DNA from 2 places in the Carnobacterium pleistocenium FTR1 genome. Region 1 is predicted to be linked to the other one. Evidence: a T-box and tRNA genes for the amino acid it is inferred to sense, from the RefSeq annotation. Region 1 holds a T-box; the other holds one or more tRNA genes.
The links. A T-box is a leader RNA that pairs with one kind of tRNA and senses whether it is charged. The one in region 1 lies ahead of glyQ (glycine--tRNA ligase subunit alpha), so its partner is inferred to be a tRNA-Gly.
Positions count from the first base shown of each region.

Region 2: it has a tRNA-Gly gene. The T-box ahead of glyQ (glycine--tRNA ligase subunit alpha) is inferred to sense a tRNA for this amino acid. The anticodon was not compared.

Region 1 covers NZ_JQLQ01000002.1:1,415,209-1,418,666, forward strand. Annotated here, with positions in the region: gene glyS (glycine--tRNA ligase subunit beta) at 1-925, opposite strand, end outside; gene glyQ (glycine--tRNA ligase subunit alpha) at 927-1,838, opposite strand; T-box leader at 1,926-2,103, opposite strand; gene recO (DNA repair protein RecO) at 2,143-2,958, opposite strand; gene era (GTPase Era) at 3,042-3,458, opposite strand, start outside.
Region 2 covers NZ_JQLQ01000002.1:2,102,397-2,105,854, reverse strand. Annotated here, with positions in the region: rRNA gene BP17_RS10355 (23S ribosomal RNA) at 1-424, shown strand, start outside; rRNA gene rrf (5S ribosomal RNA) at 513-628, shown strand; tRNA gene BP17_RS10345 (tRNA-Val) at 647-722, shown strand; tRNA gene BP17_RS10340 (tRNA-Lys) at 724-796, shown strand; tRNA gene BP17_RS10335 (tRNA-Leu) at 837-918, shown strand; tRNA gene BP17_RS10330 (tRNA-Thr) at 952-1,024, shown strand; tRNA gene BP17_RS10325 (tRNA-Gly) at 1,032-1,103, shown strand; tRNA gene BP17_RS10320 (tRNA-Leu) at 1,153-1,241, shown strand; tRNA gene BP17_RS10315 (tRNA-Arg) at 1,245-1,318, shown strand; tRNA gene BP17_RS10310 (tRNA-Pro) at 1,353-1,426, shown strand; tRNA gene BP17_RS10305 (tRNA-Ala) at 1,438-1,510, shown strand; tRNA gene BP17_RS10300 (tRNA-Met) at 1,539-1,612, shown strand; tRNA gene BP17_RS10295 (tRNA-Ile) at 1,632-1,705, shown strand; tRNA gene BP17_RS10290 (tRNA-Ser) at 1,743-1,832, shown strand; tRNA gene BP17_RS10285 (tRNA-Met) at 1,858-1,930, shown strand; tRNA gene BP17_RS10280 (tRNA-Asp) at 1,968-2,040, shown strand; tRNA gene BP17_RS10275 (tRNA-Gly) at 2,046-2,116, shown strand; tRNA gene BP17_RS10270 (tRNA-Ile) at 2,125-2,198, shown strand; tRNA gene BP17_RS10265 (tRNA-Ser) at 2,235-2,322, shown strand; tRNA gene BP17_RS10260 (tRNA-Glu) at 2,347-2,418, shown strand; tRNA gene BP17_RS10255 (tRNA-Ser) at 2,466-2,555, shown strand; tRNA gene BP17_RS10250 (tRNA-Met) at 2,581-2,653, shown strand; tRNA gene BP17_RS10245 (tRNA-Asp) at 2,691-2,763, shown strand; tRNA gene BP17_RS10240 (tRNA-Phe) at 2,779-2,851, shown strand; tRNA gene BP17_RS10235 (tRNA-Gly) at 2,863-2,933, shown strand; tRNA gene BP17_RS10230 (tRNA-Ile) at 2,943-3,016, shown strand; tRNA gene BP17_RS10225 (tRNA-Glu) at 3,036-3,107, shown strand.

The DNA of each region.
Region 1 (3,458 bases):
CAATATGGTTGGCATTTCCATTACGAACGGAGATAAAGTAAGGTAAAATAGCCCCTTTGTTATCCTTTACTCCAAAATAGCGCTGATGATCTTTCATTGAAGTAATCAATACTTCTTCTGGCAGATCCAAGTATTTTTTATCAAATGAACCATAAAAGGCAGTCGGGTATTCAATCAGGTTATTCACTTCTTCTAGTAAATCTTCATCCAATGAAACAGACCATTGATTTTCGTTTATCAACTCTTCAATTTGGGTAACAATCATTTGTTTACGTTTTGCGCTATCCGCGATAACAAAGACACTCTCCAACGTTTTTTCATAGTCCAACACATTAGCAAATGTCACTTCATGCCCTAAAAAGCGGTGACCGCGTGACGTGTTTGCTGTTTGGATATCTAGTAATTTAAAAGGAATCACTTCTTCATCTAGCATAGCTGTCAACCAATGGAACGGGCGGATGTATCTAAATGAGTGGTTTGCCCAATGCATGCTTACTGGAAATGTTAGAGATGTGATCACTTTATCTAAATCAATCAAACTGTCATTAACGGTTTTTCCTGAAATGAATTTATCGACGTAAACGTAATCAACCTCTTTGATTGATTTAAAATAAATATCATCAGGTGTTACTCCTTGTCCTCGGGCAAATCCTATGGCAGCTTTGCTCCAATTGCCGTCAGCATCTTGCGCTATTTTTTTAGCAGGTCCTTTGACTGATTCTTGAATATCTTCTTGTTTCTCTGCAATATCCTTAACAATGACTGCTAGTCGTCGTGGAGTCGAAAAAGGAATGACTTCTCCATGAGCTAAACGTTTTTCTTTTAAAAAGGCAGTTATTTTTTGGACTAATTGTTCACTGCTTGGGGTAACGATATGAGCAGGAATTTCTTCTAAACCAATTTCTAACAATAGATTCTTAGTCATATTAGTTTACCTCCTTAGTTTCGATAGTTTGGCCTTGAAGCAGAGGGAAACCTAATTTTTCGCGTTCTGTAACAAACGCTTTTGCGATTGAACGGGCCATATTCCGAATACGGGCTAAATATCCTGCACGTTCTGTGACCGATACTGCTCCCCTTGCATCTAATAAATTAAAGGTATGGCTACACTTTAAAACATAATCGTAGGCAGGATGAACTAGACCTGCTTTAATTTGAGCTAGAGCTTCTTTTTCATATTCATTAAATAACATCAAAAGTAATTCTTGATTGCTATTTTCAAAAGCATATTTTGAATGTTCGTATTCAGGTTGAATAAATATTTCACCGTATTTCACGCCTTTTGTCCACTCGATGTCATAAACACTATCGACATCTTGAATGTATGACGCTAAACGTTCTAGTCCGTATGTGATTTCACTTGTTACAGGGCTGCATTCTAACCCACCAACTTGTTGGAAGTAGGTAAATTGCGTAATTTCCATTCCATCTAACCAAACTTCCCAGCCTAAACCAGCGCAACCCATTGAAGGATTTTCCCAGTTGTCTTCAACGAAACGAATATCATGTTCCAAAGGATCGATTCCTAATAAACGCAGACTGCCTAAATAAAGTTCTTGAATATTATCCGGTGATGGTTTCATAACTACTTGAAACTGATGATGTTGAAATAAGCGGTTTGGATTTTCGCCATAACGGCCGTCAGCTGGACGTCTTGAAGGTTCTACATATGCAGCATTCCATGGTTCAGGTCCAATCGCACGCAAGAATGTATAAGGGCTCATCGTTCCTGCCCCTTTTTCTGTATCGTAGGATTGAAGCAGCAAGCAGCCTTGATCTGACCAATATTTTTGTAACGTTAAAATGATTTCTTGAAATGTTAGACTATTTTCTTTCATTATAGCATTCTCCTTTTTATTTCAAATTATATTGGTTAGCTAAAAAAATATACAAAAAAAGTCCCTATGCTGACAGTTAGTCATCAGCATAGGGACGATAATACAATCGCGGTTCCACCCTAATTCTAGTTTACTAAAAACTAGCATCTTTTTTATTGAACAGCTCCAGAAGGCCTTTCAAAATTTTGTCTATATTTGGCTCGCACTATCCCAAATTCGCTCATATAGAGGTGAAATTTTTACTTTTTTCTTTCATCGCTGGTTATTCAGTTGTTTCTATCATAGCTTGTAACAAGAACTTTTGTCAATCATTACTTTCATTCTCATCAAGTGTTTCATCAGGAGTAACTTTTCTATCAATCAAAAGGTTGCCCCACGTATACATCTGATCAATGAATTTTTTACTCTTCAACTTAATTCCAACCGATTCGTCATAGATAAGGTCGATCAATGTCCTGATTTCTCGTTTCGTCTCTTCTTTAACCGTAATAGAGCCTAATTGATCTAACGAAATAGCTGAAAATAAACGCACGAAATGAATCGCTCTTTGGCTAGAATGGTACCGATAACGGTCTAGCTGCCAATGTTCTTGACATAATAATCCACCATAGCTGCCAGAATAGTCAAACGGGCCTTCAGTTTTCCCACAGATACGGCAACCTCTTAATTCCGGAGAAACACCAAAGTAAGGCAGAATTTGGATTTCAAAGATATTGACTACTATTTCCGGATCTGTTTCTTCATTGATTTCGGTTAAACAGCGGTCGATTTTATGAAACAACGTTCCATCTACAATACCATCATCTAAAGCCGCATCTGCTAAACTTAAGATATATGTCGCGTAGGCATTCAAAAAAATATCCGTTTGCATACTTTTATATTGATCAACTTCTTTTACATCTCGTATAAAACACAGTCCCGTGTCTCGCATATCGGCTATATAAGTTGCTTTTGTAAAGGGCAATACCGCAGTTCTAAGTTTGTTTTTTTGCTTTCGAGCTCCTTTGACAAAAAACATTCTTTTCCCAAAACGATTTGTAAATAATTTGACTAATTGATCATTTTCACGATGGTTTCGTACAGATAACACAATGCCTTCTACTTCTTCTATTTGAGCCATTTAGAAACCCCCTACGATACGATCTTTATTTAAAAAAACAAACCATAATGATATGGTTTGTTTTTTTTAATGGTCAGTACTTTTTAGTAATCATCTTTACGGTAACCGTAGTCTTGCAGACTCGATTGACGGTCACGCCAATCTTTTTGAACTTTTACCCATAAATCAAGATAAATTTTGTCTCCTAATAACACTTCGATATCTCTTCTAGCTCGGATACCGATATCTTTCAGCATTTTCCCGCCTTTGCCAATAATGATACCTTTTTGACTTGAACGTTCAACAATGATTGCTGCATGCACTTGAACTTTACCTAATTCATTTCGTTGCATACTCTCCACTACTACAGCGACAGAGTGAGGAACTTCTTCTCTCGTTAATTCAAGAACTTTTTCACGAATCAGTTCAGAAACAATAAAATACTCAGGATGATCTGTTACTTGGTCATCCGGATAAAATTGAGGTCCCTCTGGAAGATAGTTCTGCAATTCAGCCAGTAA
Region 2 (3,458 bases), 690 kb from region 1:
ACATCGACGGGGAGGTTTGGCACCTCGATGTCGGCTCATCGCATCCTGGGGCTGTAGTCGGTCCCAAGGGTTGGGCTGTTCGCCCATTAAAGCGGTACGCGAGCTGGGTTCAGAACGTCGTGAGACAGTTCGGTCCCTATCCGTCGCGGGCGTAGGAAATTTGAGAGGAGCTGTCCTTAGTACGAGAGGACCGGGATGGACACACCTCTGGTGTACCAGTTGTTCTGCCAAGGGCATTGCTGGGTAGCTATGTGTGGACGGGATAAACGCTGAAAGCATCTAAGCGTGAAGCCCCCCTCAAGATGAGATTTCCCATCACGTAAGTGAGTAAGACCCCTGAGAGATGATCAGGTTGATAGGTTGGAAGTGGAAGTATAGCGATATATGGAGCGGACCAATACTAATCGGTCGAGGACTTAACCAAAGAAATAAGCGGTGTACGACGGATTCAGAACAAAAACGATTTTTACCTTATCCAGTTTTGAGAGAACAATGTTCTCTGATTGAAATTGTGTGGTGATGATGGCAAGAAGGTCACACCTGTTCCCATGCCGAACACAGAAGTTAAGCTTCTTAGCGCCGATGGTAGTGAAGGGTTTCCCTTTGTGAGAGTAGGACGTTGCCACGCAAATTCAATTTTTTATATGGAGGTTTAGCTCAGTTGGGAGAGCATCTGCCTTACAAGCAGAGGGTCGGCGGTTCGAGCCCGTCAACCTCCACCATGAGTCATTAGCTCAGTTGGTAGAGCATCTGACTTTTAATCAGAGGGTCGCAGGTTCGAATCCTGCATGACTCATAGCTAATCAGTCAAATATGGTTAGTTATGCCATGTTTTTGCGGGTGTGGCGGAATTGGCAGACGCACTAGATTTAGGATCTAGCGTCGTAAGACGTGGGGGTTCAAGTCCCTTCACCCGCACTATTTTCATTGAATGATTGAGATATCACTTTAGCCGGCTTAGCTCAGTTGGTAGAGCATCTGATTTGTAATCAGAGGGTCGAGGGTTCAACTCCTTTAGCCGGCATTCTTTTGCGAAAGTAGTTCAGTGGTAGAACATCACCTTGCCAAGGTGGGGGTCGCGGGTTCGAATCCCGTCTTTCGCTTACTAGTTTGACTAGTAAGCTCATTCGTAAGATGAGGAACTGTTCTAATGCCGGGGTGGCGGAACAGGTAGACGCACAGGACTTAAAATCCTGCGGTGAGTGATCACCGTGCCGGTTCGATTCCGGCCCTCGGCACCATTTGCACCCATAGCTCAATTGGATAGAGTACTTGACTACGAATCAAGGGGTTAGAGGTTCAAGTCCTCTTGGGTGCATTTCTTTTGAAAAAAAGAATAAGAAGTAAGTAAACGGGAAGTAGCTCAGCTTGGTAGAGCACTTGGTTTGGGACCAAGGGGTCGCAGGTTCGAATCCTGTCTTCCCGATTTAAAAATCAGGGGCCTTAGCTCAGCTGGGAGAGCGCCTGCCTTGCACGCAGGAGGTCAGCGGTTCGATCCCGCTAGGCTCCACTTTTTTAAAAATTGTCACTTTTATTATGGCGGTGTAGCTCAGCTGGCTAGAGCGTCCGGTTCATACCCGGGAGGTCGGGGGTTCGATCCCCTTCGCCGCTATTGTTATTTTAAAGATCTTGGACCTTTAGCTCAGTTGGTTAGAGCAGACGGCTCATAACCGTCCGGTCGTAGGTTCGAGTCCTACAAGGTCCATTAATCGGTTGAGATTAAAGTAACCTTGTATTATTATGGAGGATTACCCAAGTCCGGCTGAAGGGAACGGTCTTGAAAACCGTCAGGTGTGTAAAAGCACGCAAGAGTTCGAATCTCTTATCCTCCTTTTTCAAATGATTCATTATTATTATCGCGGGGTGGAGCAGTTGGCAGCTCGTCGGGCTCATAACCCGAAGGTCACAGGTTCAAGTCCTGTCCCCGCAATTTATCTTTTTTAAAAGATAGTTTTTAAATGCAAAAAGGTCTCGTGGTGTAGGGGTTAACATGTCTGCCTGTCACGCAGAAGATCGCGGGTTCGATTCCCGTCGAGACCGTTTTTGCGAGTGTAGTTTAGTGGTAAAACCACAGCCTTCCAAGCTGTTGATGCGAGTTCGATTCTCGTCACTCGCTTTTCTTATGGGCCTATAGCTCAGCTGGTTAGAGCGCACGCCTGATAAGCGTGAGGTCGATGGTTCGAGTCCATTTAGGCCCATTGAATAAATCAATACTTTATAATATTAGTTTTTTTGGGGAAGTACTCAAGTGGCTGAAGAGGCGCCCCTGCTAAGGGTGTAGGTCGTTAACGCGGCGCGAGGGTTCAAATCCCTCCTTCTCCGTATCTTTATTTTTTGAATATTATAGACCCGTTGGTCAAGCGGTTAAGACACCGCCCTTTCACGGCGGTATCACGGGTTCGATTCCCGTACGGGTCATAGACAATTTTATATAACTTAATATATTGTCATTTTATCAGTCTTATGGAGGATTACCCAAGTCCGGCTGAAGGGAACGGTCTTGAAAACCGTCAGGTGTGTAAAAGCACGCAAGAGTTCGAATCTCTTATCCTCCTTTTTCAAATGATTCATTATTATTATCGCGGGGTGGAGCAGTTGGCAGCTCGTCGGGCTCATAACCCGAAGGTCACAGGTTCAAGTCCTGTCCCCGCAATTTATCTTTTTTAAAAGATAGTTTTTAAATGCAAAAAGGTCTCGTGGTGTAGGGGTTAACATGTCTGCCTGTCACGCAGAAGATCGCGGGTTCGATTCCCGTCGAGACCGTTTAAACAAATGTTTGGCCCGGTAGCTCAGTTGGTAGAGCACTTGATTGAAGCTCAAGGTGTCGGCAGTTCGATTCTGTCCCGGGCCATATATTATAATGCGGGTGTAGTTTAGTGGTAAAACCACAGCCTTCCAAGCTGTTGATGCGAGTTCGATTCTCGCCACCCGCTTTTTTTTTTGGGCCTATAGCTCAGCTGGTTAGAGCGCACGCCTGATAAGCGTGAGGTCGATGGTTCGAGTCCATTTAGGCCCATTGTACTAATTTAAATAATGACCCGTTGGTCAAGCGGTTAAGACACCGCCCTTTCACGGCGGTATCACGGGTTCGATTCCCGTACGGGTCATCAGATAATTGAATGAAAAAGGACTGGAGAAATTTCTCTGGTCCTTTTTTTGTTTAATTATGGTTGTAGAATAAAGGACTGTATGTAGTGATAGAAATTTCACTACATATAGTCCTTGAGTATTGTTAACAGTGCAAAGAAAATAAATGGCGTTGTGGGCGTCACAGAATCGTTCTTCCAAAGAAACAATAGGCTTCATCAAAGATAAAGTCATTTGCGGAAGTATTCTTGAGTTACATGAATGGCGATAGTTTGTCTAGCTTAATTTGACAATTCAGAAACCAAATAGAATTCTACTTAGATAGATGAAATAGATAAAACGAAAATATGCGTTGCCAATCCATTAAGGGT